Regions from separate parts of the Dyadobacter sp. BE31 genome, predicted to be linked through region 2. Evidence: riboswitches for the same ligand, from Rfam matches in the RefSeq annotation. Region 2 holds a riboswitch; the other holds the start of a gene.
The links. Region 2 has a riboswitch for fluoride ahead of J2Y43_RS32480 (voltage-gated chloride channel family protein). Riboswitches for the same ligand answer to the same signal wherever they lie in the genome.
Positions count from the first base shown of each region.

Region 1 (5,831 bases), on a different contig from region 2:
TGAAAGCATTGAAGAGATTTGGCCCGACTATCCCACGAAAGACGATTTCTTTTTCAACGAAGACGAATACTAAATGCAAACGGCACTCTATCGGTGCCGTTTTTTTATGAAATATGGTCCGCTTTTTTACGTAACTCGACTCCCATTATTTTTTAAATCTGACAAAAGGAATGTAAATTGTTAGCGTTAACAAATGAGGAGGACGAGGTAAGTTACCGAAAGTGATTTAGTCATAACTCATAATTTATCCATTCCAACCCGATGGAGCTTCGATTGTTGAAAGAGCTTGTTAAGAAAGGTGAGGGGGAACATCTGGAATTCAAATTGAAATCCAATCACCCCGAAAAGATAGTCCGCGAAGTAGTTGCTTTCGCAAATTCGGGTGGCGGTAAGCTGCTGGTCGGAGTGGGTGACGACAAGGCCATCAAGGGCCTTAAAGATGCAGATGAGGACGAATACACGCTCTCCCGCGCCATCGACAAGTACATTTTCCCCAAAATCAGTTTCAAAAAAGAGCGCGTGGCCATCACGCCCGACCGCGATGTGCTCGTGCTGACGATCCCGCGGAGCGTGGACAAGCCGCATTACGTGGTGGACGACACCGGCGCACGGCAGGCGTACATCCGCGTGGAGGACAAATCCATCCAGGCCAGCCGCGAAATGAAGGAAATCATGCGCCGGGGCCGCGGCGAGCGCGACGTCAGTTTCCAATATGGGGAAAAGGAGGAAAAACTGATGAAACTGCTCGACGAAAAGGAATCGGTGACGGTGGACCTCTTCGCGACAGTGGCGGGCATTCCCCGCAAAATTGCTTCCAACACATTGGTGGTTATGGTGCTGGCGAGGATACTGGAAGTGCATCCGCACGAAATGATCGACAAGTTTACGATGTCGATGGCTTATCAGTCGAATTAATCTTAGGCTCCGTCATAACCTGAGAGCGGTAAATGCTCGTGTGTCCTGAAAGAAGATAGGATACCACACAGGCTATGGCTACGAAAATGCCGCATTCGCTGCCGAAAAGTTCGATTCCCATTAAAATGCAAGCTAGCGGTGTGTTGGTAGCGCCTGCGAAAACGGCCACAAAGCCCATTCCCGCAAGTAATCCCATCGGCAGGGGGATGAAGTACGACAATGCATTGCCCAGCGTAGCGCCGATGAAGAACAGCGGCGTCACTTCGCCTCCCTTGAATCCCGCGCTGAGAGTGATGATGGTGAAAATGATTTTTAATGCAAAATCATACGGAGGCAGTTGCAAGGTAAATGATTCCACGATCACCGGAATTCCCAAACCGATGTAACGTGTTCCGATGAGCCACACGCCTGCGGAAACGACTAATCCGCCCACAACAGGTCTGAGCGGCGGAAAAGAGATGTGTTGTTTGAATTGTTGGGTGCAAAAATGAATGGTTTTGCTGAAAGCCGCCGCTACAATGCCGAATGCTATTCCCGCAAGAATGGCGTAGATAATGCTGGCAAAAGACATTTCAGGAATGACGGGAATGTGGTAATGCGTGTGTTTTACCTGCCACAGATCGGTGACGAGGCTTGCAATGATAGCGGAAGCAAAGGCGGGAAAAATAGCGTCATATTTTAATCTTCCTATCAAAAACACCTCCAAACCAAATATCGCTCCGGCCAGCGGGGTGCCGAAAACCGACCCGAAACCGGCGCTAATGGCCGAAATGAGCAGGATTTTGCGGTCATACGCATTCAGTTTGCATAATTTACTGAATTGCTCACCGATTGCCCCCGCCATTTGTAATGCGGTTCCTTCGCGGCCGGCCGATCCGCCAAACAAATGCGTGGTAACCGTCCCAAGCAACACAAAAGGGGCCATCCTGAAACGGATGAATTCTTTGGGATCATGGATCGTCTCGATCAGCAGGTTATTCCCCCGCTCGACTTCCCTGCCGAAATAGTGGTAAAGCAAACCGATCGCGAAGCCGGCTACGGGTAGCAGCCAGATAAGCCAGTCGTTCGCTTCACGTATTTGGGTAGCCCAATCGAGCGAAACGAGAAAAAAGGCAGAAGCAGAGCCGATCAATGCGCCTGTTATGGAACAAATAACCAGCCATTTTGCAATGTACAATGTAGAAGGGAATCGCTTGTTAATGTCGGAAAGCCGGCCCGGAAATGTGTTGGAGTTATCTGATGGTTTTGAAACGGACATAACAATACCTGGTGATAATGAGCATTTTTCGTTATACCAGGCGCCATCAGCTTTTTAGGGCGGTTAAATAGGAAGACACCATTTCCTTTTTGCAAAAGTAGCAAAAATCCTTTTTTGTAAAAATAAATCGCCAGTACCGGAAGGCACTGGCGATTGGCAAATAGCTTGATTTCCGAGGATCAGAATGGCAGATCGTCCGATTCGTCTTCGGTGAAAGTGGTTACCGGAGGCAGTGGTGCGCCGCCTGCATTGTAACCGGCGTTACCGCCGCTTGCTCCTGCTTTCTCAACTTTCCATGCGCGCACCTCAGTGTACCAGCGGGAGTTGTACTCACGGCTTTCCACATCGATAGAAGCGGTTACCGAGTCGTTCACTTGCAGGTTGGCCTGGTCAATTTTGTCGCCCCAAAGTGAAATACATACTTTTTTAGGGTATTGAGAAGGTATTTCAAGGATGAACTCCTGCTTGCGCCACATTCCGTTTTTTCCCTGGCCGGTAACTTCCGGCAGCAATGAAATGACTGTTCCTGATACTTCCATTGATAATATGTTTTTTAGTGTCGTTTCAAAAATGGTTCCAAAAGTAAGGTTTTTGACCGTCGATTGCAACGCTGTTTGCTAATCCGTACCGATCGCCTGGTCGAGGTCGGCGATAAGATCTTCTACATCCTCGATGCCTACACTGAGGCGTATCAATGTGTCTTTCAGGCCTATTTTCAATCGCTCCTCGCGCGGCATGCCCCCGTGCGACATGCTCGCGGGATGCGTACAAAGCGATTCCACACCACCCAGAGATTCTCCCAATGCAAAAATCTCCATTCGTTCCATGGTGCGCACGGCTTTTTCGTAACTATCGTCTTTTAATTCGAAGGACACCACGCCGCCGAAGCCGCGCATTTGTCTTCCGGCCAGTGCATGGCCAGGGTGATCGGGCAACCCTGGGTAATACACCTTCCCGACTTTGGGATGAGCGGCGAGCCATACCGCCACTTGCCCGGCATTCTCGCAATGGCGCTGCATTCTTATATGTAGTGTTTTGATTCCCCTCAATACCAGAAAGCAATCCTGAGGGCCCGGTACGGCGCCGCTGGCATTCTGGATGAATTTCAATTGACTGGCCAGTTCGTCATTGCTCGTGACCAATGCGCCCATTACCGTGTCGGAATGCCCGCCGAGGTATTTCGTGACCGAATGCATGACGATATCCGCACCTAGGTCCAGCGGGTTTTGCAGGTAAGGTGACGCGAAGGTGTTATCTACACAGGTCAGCACATTTCGTTCTTTGCAAATGCGGGTGATTTGCTCGATATCGATGATTTTCAGCAACGGATTGGTGGGCGTTTCCAGCCACACGAGCTTCGTGTTTTTTGACAGTAGCCGATCGATTTGCCCCACTTCCTCAATATCCACAAACTTGAAAACGATTCCCAACGGTTCGAAAATGCGTTTCATCAGGCGGTAGGTGCCACCATAAATGTCACTGGGCGCGATGATTTCGTCGCCGGGTTTGAACAATTTCAAAACGGCGTCCGTGGCTGACAGGCCGGAGGCGTAGCAAATGCCGTGACTGCCGTTTTCGAGGGCAGCCAATGCCTTTTGCAATGCGGTGCGCGTGGGGTTGCTGCTGCGGGCATATTCGTAACCTTTGTGCTTGCCTGGGCTTTCCTGGACGTAGGTGGAGGTCTGGTAAATCGGCGTCATGATGGCACCGGTACTCGGGTCCGGCTCGACGCCGGCGTGTATGGCTTTGGTTGCGAATTTCATTTTTTAGTGGTTATGGTTGCCACGAAGGCACGAATTATCACTAAGATTTATTCGTGCTCATTCGTGCCTTCGTGGCGTCAAAATAATAATGCAGAAAAGCAAGTTCACAAAAACCTTTTGTCAAAACAACTGGTTATTCAATTAGAAAAAGTAAAGCGGATTAGCCTTGGAAACGTCTACACCAAAAAGATTCTCACTTCCGGTCGTCGTAAGCATATTAATGACGATCGTACCATTGGTGACGACCTCTATCATAACGGCTTGGGCTATCAATCATGAGAAAATCCTCCGCGAACTGCCTGTTGAATGGTGGCTGGGGGTGACGGTCCTGCTCACGCTGGCTTCGTCCGCGGCGCTAACCCCTCCTACATTTCTGGCATTGGTGTACGGCTACTTCCTCGGCTGGGCATCACTCCCTATGCTTTTCGTATTGAATATCGGCGCGATAGCCATCATATATGTATCCGCGCATTTTCTGCATGCGGCTTCTGTGAGAAGTTACCTTATTCAGGTTTACCCGCAGGTTGACACGCTGCTACGCCGGTTTTATAAAAATGAGTTAAGGCTGATCTTTTTTGCAAAACTATCTCCCGTACTGCCGTTCGCGATTACCAACCTGTTTTTTGCGATGGCCGGTGCGCGTTTCAAACAAGTACTCACAGGAGGAACTTTGGGCATGATCCCCCGGACCGTATTGGCCGTATGGGCCGGTAAGGAAGCACAGGATATCCGCTATTTGCTCGAACATCCGAATGAAGGATTGGCTACCAAACTCGTGCTGATAGCCCTCATTGTGATATCTACTGTGGGTATCGGATATTTCTTCAAAGACAGGGGTACAGTAGAATCCTAGGATGGTTTTTAGTATCGGAGAGACTTCTTTGATAATATCGTACAATAATACGCTACAAAACGCTACAAAATCATCAGCTTCATCCTGTTTCTTTGTGGTAAAGTTATAAATACCCGAAAAGTAGAATGAAATCCTTACCTTTCATTGATCTCATTATTGTGATTGCCTATCTGGCAGGAATGGTTGCCGTGGGGATTTACTTTTCAAGGAAAAATACCAATGCCGAGCAGTTTACCAAAGCATCGGGGCGCATCCCCGGCTGGGCGATCGGTATTTCCATTTATGCGACTTTTTTGAGCAGCAATACTTTCCTCGGCGTACCGGGTAAGGCATTCGGAAGCAACTGGAGTTCCTTTGTTTTCAGCTTGTCGATGCCGTTGGCGGCCTGGGTTGCCACGAAGTTTTTTATCCCTTTTTACAGAAGTACCGGCGAAGTATCGGCCTATACTCACCTCGAACATCGTTTCGGGTCTTGGGCGCGGACTTATGCCGTGGCTTGCTTCCTGCTCACACAGCTCGCCCGCATGGGTTCGATTTTCTTCGGAATTGCATTGAGTTTGCAGGCGCTGACGGGCTATCCGATGTCGACTATCATGGTTGTCGTGGGGATTTGCATTGTTTTGTACACGGTAATGGGCGGAATGGAGGCGGTGATCTGGACAGAGGTGGTGCAGGGCGTGATCAAGACGATTGGCGCATTGGTGATACTTTACCTGGTCGTGTCAGGGGTTTCCGGCGGGATGCCAAGCATTATTGAAATAGGAAAGGCTAATGACAAATTCAGCCTGGGTACGCTGGCACCGGACTTTACCACGGCCTCGTTCTGGGTGATATTACTATACGGGTTTTTCATGAACCTGAACAATTTCGGGATGGACCAGAACTATGTGCAGCGGTACCATACCACGTCTTCGGCCAAAGAGGCTGCCGGTTCGGTATGGCTGTGCGTGTACCTGTACGTGCCTGTGTCGCTGATATTCTTTTTGTTAGGAACGTGTCTTTTTGCCTACTACCAGGGAAATCCGGAGCTACTGCAAACCAT
Region 1 covers NZ_JAVDXA010000001.1:1,909,902-1,915,732, reverse strand. Annotated here, with positions in the region: gene J2Y43_RS08125 (DUF2795 domain-containing protein) at 1-73, shown strand, start outside; gene J2Y43_RS08120 (helix-turn-helix domain-containing protein) at 262-915, shown strand; gene J2Y43_RS08115 (voltage-gated chloride channel family protein) at 884-2,173, opposite strand; fluoride riboswitch at 2,204-2,268, opposite strand; gene J2Y43_RS08110 (DUF3127 domain-containing protein) at 2,353-2,712, opposite strand; gene J2Y43_RS08105 (cystathionine gamma-synthase) at 2,791-3,936, opposite strand; gene J2Y43_RS08100 (VTT domain-containing protein) at 4,103-4,789, shown strand; gene J2Y43_RS08095 (sodium:solute symporter) at 4,915-5,831, shown strand, end outside.
Region 1: linked by a shared signal. The riboswitch ahead of J2Y43_RS08115 (voltage-gated chloride channel family protein) and the one ahead of J2Y43_RS32480 (voltage-gated chloride channel family protein) in region 2 are both predicted to bind fluoride.

Region 2 (5,831 bases):
TAGAATCTGCAATTGACTCTAAATCAATTCGGAAACTATTCATAATTGCGGGGAAATTGTCGAGCTTGATGATATAGCCTGACGCCGTACCGGCTGAGTGATCAACCGAACAGTTCTTGCAGAGCACGTATAAGCTGTTGGTGAGTCGGTCCGCATACATACCTTCGTACTCACCTTTGGGAAGTACATTTTTGATCTCATTCACTTCATTAACTTTCTTAGAATTTGCGCTGTCAAAAGGAAATGAATAAAGGGTACCGTTACTTTTGAGTACATAAGCCGTTCCCCCAACTATGCTTACATCCTCGTAGTCGCCATGTTTCCCAAATTTTGAATTCAGCTGTTTACGAACATTCCAGCCTAGCCGGAAGATTTTACCTTCTTCGTCATTTATTGCATAAATGGTGTCGTTAAGCTGGTCACGGAAAGCAATCCCTGAAATTTCCAGCAAACTTTCAGGCATGTTAAACTTTTGCGGTTTGTCGAGATTGTAATGCTTCAAACTATTGTTGACTGCTAGGTCAGCCGTTTGACTTACTTCTCTTTTCTTGGATGTTTCACAATTCAAGATCACGACCCAGATAAGAAGAAGTGAGAATTTATAGACGTTTCGCATGGCCGACAAGTCAATTGATTTGAACAAAGGTATCCAGTTTATCAACGATAACATAGTGTCCAATTCTTACGAGAATATCATTGCTGTATTTTATTTTTCTGAAAATGAGTGTGTTGTGGTCTTTCGGCGGCCGCAAAGGCGTGGGGGAGATCCCCATAATTTGCTTGGCCGACATATATCCTTAGCCGTTCTTTTTGTCGCCAGGTAATAACATGGATCACTGGATGGTGGAATGATAAGGCATTAATGTGGTTGAGTTTGCTTGTAAACACTTGCTTCCCACCGTGGTAGATTTCGTAGGGAACATGCCCTGAGGTTAGTGCCGGGCAAATCCTGGTTCGCATAAAAAAGCGATGTTCCTCATTCCCAATTACAGGTGGCAAGAATTCCCCGATGCCCGAAAAATGCCGCGCCTGGCGCACCGTAGTTGCAAATCGTCAGCAAAATTGGACAATTTTGAGTATCAGTGAAAAGAGGTGCTTAGCCTTACAAGAGGTAGACTTAGTCGGTCGTGCCCCCTATACGCAAGTTTGCTGATGTTACCAGACGATAGCTGGAGCACTCACAGAACCGCCCTCCGAGCTTGGTTGCTCGGCAGTTTCCTCCTTGGGCAGTTCGGTCTCATAGATCTCGCCGAATTTTCAATTTGTGAGTTTATTGGCCTCGTTGTCCAGTTTGGATATAGTCAGACGTAGATCGGCGCGGATGATCCTCGCCAGGTTTAGGAGCCTGCACCATCATGTTTACAGTGTTGAGTGACTTGACCAGGTCCGTCTCCAAGTTTTTCAGGCGCTTCTTCGTTGCATCGGCAAGGATAGGATGGATCGTCCGGAGGGTGAAAGTCTGTTGGACATGGTTCACCCTGCCAGGAACTCAAATTGTCCGAATTTTTGAATCGGGTTATGACTTGGATAAGCCACTGTCTGCTGTCTAAACTGTGATGTTTCGTCCTCATTCCTTGGATGATTGTGTATTAAATCGTTATTTTGTCTATCAATACAGGAAATGGTGTCTTCCTGCTGGAACCGCCCGATTGGGCTGATGGCGCCTATTAGGATCAAAATTATTTTGTTCATCTAATAGGTATATACATATGTCAACACCACGTTTTCGTCTCCCCCGGCCTTTTGCTTTTCTTTTCTGGAAAAACCCCATTATTTTTTTTCTAACTAAGTGGCTTCTGATCTCTGCCTTGATCGGCATGCTGGTTGGCTCTGCGTCTGCGTTTTTTCTGGTATCGCTGGATTGGGCGACCAGTTGGCGTGAAAGCCATCTTTGGGTTATCTGGTTACTGCCGGTTGCGGGCTTTGCGATTGGATGCCTGTATCATTACTTGGGCAAAGATGTGGAAAGGGGTAATAATTTGCTTTTGGAAAACATACACCATCCCTCAAAGATCATTCCCCTGAAAATGGCACCCCTTGTGCTGATCGGAACCATTGCTACACACCTGTTTGGCGGATCTGCAGGTCGTGAAGGGACGGCACTGCAGATCGGGGGCTCGATATCAGACCAGTTCACCCGTATCTTGCAGCTTCGCCCGCGGGACAGGAAGCTGATCCTGATTGCCGGTATCGCCGCAGGATTTGGTTCGGTATTTGGCACGCCACTGGCCGGGGCCATTTTCGGCCTGGAAGTATTCCTGCTGGGCAGGCTGCAATATGATGCATTGCTTCCAGCGTTTGCAGCCTCCGTGTTTGCCGATATGACCACAAAGGCCTGGCAGGTAGGCCATACGCGCTACCATATCCCGCACATCCCGGATTTATCAGCAGCAAATGTGCTGTATGCGGTAATTGCCGGCGCGATTTTTGGCATGTGTGCAGTAGTATTTAGCGAGCTTACCCATAAAGTGGGCAGCTTCTTCAAAGTGAAAATTGCATATCCGCCACTGCGCCCGGTCGCAGGCGGGATCATTGTAGCCGTCGCAGTATTCGGACTTGGAACCACCAAATACATCGGCCTGGGGATTCCGACGATTGTCGCATCCTTTAACGAACAGCTTCCTGCTTATGATTTTGCGTTAAAAATACTGTTTACCGCAATAACCCTTGGGGCAGCGTTCAAGGGTGGGGAGGTGACCCCATTGTTTTTTATCGGCGCCGCCTTGGGCAATACCCTATCTTATTTTGTCCCGCTACCTGTTGGGCTTCTGGCAGGGATGGGGTTCGTCGCTGTTTTTGCGGGTGCTGCCAACACCCCGCTGGCCTGCACTATTATGGCCATCGAATTGTTCGGCGCGGATTGTGGCTTATATGCGGCAATAGCTTGTATAATCGCCTACTTCTTTTCCGGGCACCGCGGAATTTACGGGTCGCAGGTTGTTGGCCGGTCCAAGCACATGGTCTACCGTCAACACGAGGGCGAAAGCCTTAGTAATCTTCAATCCAACCCTAAAAAACTAGCTCATGAAAAACGCTGATATCTCCCTCTTGAATACGGTCAGGATTTACATACATCAAGGTCAAAAAGTGCCTAACACTTCATTTTGGAAACGTTTTCTGGGCGATAATTTGTTATCGACAGCCCTTCTGAGGCGTGCCAAAGCGGCCGGACTTCGACAAGCGATCATGCTGCCGGTTAAGGCGGGATTCCTGGGAGACGCAAGGCTTGTATTCGACTCGACGGAAATAAGCCCGCCCAGCGCCTGCCCGTTTGTATCGAGATCATTGATGATCCTGGAAAGATCCGATTGTTTATCACAGAAAATAAGAACTTGCTGGCCTCTGCCTTCGCCGTAACGGAGAACACGGAAACCTACCGGGTCGTGAGCCGACCTGACTGACCTTGGCTATGCGTATTTACCATTTTTTTTTGCTCTCTTCGGTACATACGTCTCTGCCGGTATGGGTAAGAACGTGCATGGCATCCGTACGGCACCAGAAATGCAGCTCATCCAGGTTGAGCGCCTTCGATAAAACAGTCACACAAAAGACAAACACCGAAGAAAGCCGGATGAAAATCCACAATAAACTGTATAGTTGAGAATCCAAGCCTGTATATTAAAATCGACCTAAAAAATAAGGTGTATAGTTAATGCGCTGTTAGTGCCCAAAAGTTTTTGGCTATTCTGCTTAAAGACACTCGCTAATTTGCGATCAAGAAATCTGACAAATGACAGGAAAAACTGAATGAAAGGCCAATTTAGACTCTGCGGATGTCGTTATAAATATTCTGCCGGAGCACATCGATACGATTAGGATTCAATGCTAGAAGATCTTGCAGATTGATTGTATAGTTGAATACATATTTATGAGTTGTACGCAGATAATGAAATGGTGCGCCTGGCTAATTCTTCTTTTTTTGACCAACTGTCATCAACGTCAAACAGATAGTGGAAAAGTGATTGACTTGACTTACCGAGATGGTGTGAACTCATTTTCTGTCAAATTTACCGGTAGTGACACTATCTGGCTAAAAAACAACTATCGAGATGCAGAACTTGGCAAAGCGTATCATGAAGCGAATTACTTTCTTTTGAACAAAACTCAGGTCAATCAGCTCGACAGCCTCTTAGAGGAATACGATACTGACGCGATGGATTCGAGTTGGGCGGGGGCCGCTGCTATCGGCTGGCAATATATACTCGCTCTACGATCTTCTTCCCACGCGCCAACTTACCTGCATAATAGCGTAAACTCCGAGAACGTTGATCCTGTCGCAGAGTTACTGATAGACATCAGCCAGAAATCTAAGTGGCTCCCTTCGTTGCATGAGCATAAATTCTTCTCCGAAATGTATTTGTCGAGACATCGTTCGCCCCAACACATTAGTAAGCCAGCAATGTTGGTTCCCGACCGAGCCGACAGGTAAAGCCTCACTAGATCCCATTTTAGCAGATAAAGAGATTTAGTATGCACAATGATTGGTCAAGCCAGAAGTAAATACGGCAGATACACTCTTTCATTGAACCCTATAACGACCACAGATTATCGAACAAATCGTCAACTTTATAAACGATCTTACTTAGAGCATGGGACTCATCACGGTCAGGATCACCAGCACCTTATTGGACTTCTAGCACCGGCGGCCATTGTGATATACGCGGAGATGCTCTGGGTGCTATCTTTTCAGTCTTTTCAGCAGCATCTTGCGATATGCTGTTTCCGTCAGGTATAGCTCTCCGAGCTGGTTTACTGAGATTATTTCAAGAAAGCGCTGCTGATATTGCTTGTCCAGGTCCAGCTCGTTTTGTTTTAGCTGATGAATTTTGACTATATCTTTTGACGAGTATATTTCGGATACTGCTATTGGCTTCTTGTAGCTGATTATCTGTCGAATTTCTCTATGTATTTCCCGCCTTTTTACCGAGTATTCATTGTAGACGGGCCAGAACTTGGTAGATTGTTCAGCCGAGAGATTGAGCCTGTTACTTATGAGCGAGATTTTTATGTCGCTAAGCCTCTGTCTTTCCGCAGACATTTTGGGCTGTCCACTGGCATCTGTCAGGCCGAGCAATAATATTGCAATTAGACGGACAGAAATGGACTTCTTATGAATATTTCGTATTCCCATAGTCTTATGCCGTTGCAAAGCGCTTGGCCAGTCAATTCACCGATTAGACATGTAGGTACACGTTGGGTTTAATGATCCGAGATTTTTTTATTAAGACGTGGGTAAATTGCACTTTAAGTCCCGGGCGGAAATGTCTTACTCAATAAAAAAATCCATACGATAAAAAATTAACTGAGAATTTGCCAAAGAACAGCCTTGAACATCGGAACACCATTGCAAGGGGCTTCGTATCCTCATTTTTCACCAAATTTCTTGCGAAAATAACTAGCTGCTTTACTTAACGAACCCAACTTTTCGGCCAGTGTTCCGATCAATGCGCTATCGGTTTGTTCAATGTCGCCCATGTTAATTCCTGATTCAAGTTGCTTGGGGTAGATCAGCATTAGACTTTGTTCGTGGAAGTAATTTGAAAGATACCCGGGTATTTTTTCCAGTTGTGAAAGGTATGAAGCCGAACTTTTTCTGGCTGAAACGATGACAAAAAAGTCATCTATTTTTAGTTCACGGGAAAAGATAAGAAAATCGTCCCACGCATCGAAAACACTGAATTCTACCTGAACAGTGGTTGGCTTTCGGTCCAGTAGACTCCTGGTGACTTTGATTGTCTGGACTGAGGCGTAAAAATGGATGGGCATTGTATTCAGTTTTGCCAAGGCAACAAGTTTACCCAGCCAATGCAAAAAACCGGGTTCATTGATCC
Region 2 covers NZ_JAVDXA010000010.1:17,688-23,518, reverse strand. Annotated here, with positions in the region: gene J2Y43_RS32485 (SdiA-regulated domain-containing protein) at 1-616, opposite strand, end outside; fluoride riboswitch at 1,609-1,674, shown strand; gene J2Y43_RS32480 (voltage-gated chloride channel family protein) at 1,710-3,038, shown strand; gene J2Y43_RS32475 (hypothetical protein) at 3,869-4,429, shown strand; gene J2Y43_RS32470 (hypothetical protein) at 4,679-5,131, opposite strand; gene J2Y43_RS32465 (cation:proton antiporter) at 5,365-5,831, opposite strand, start outside.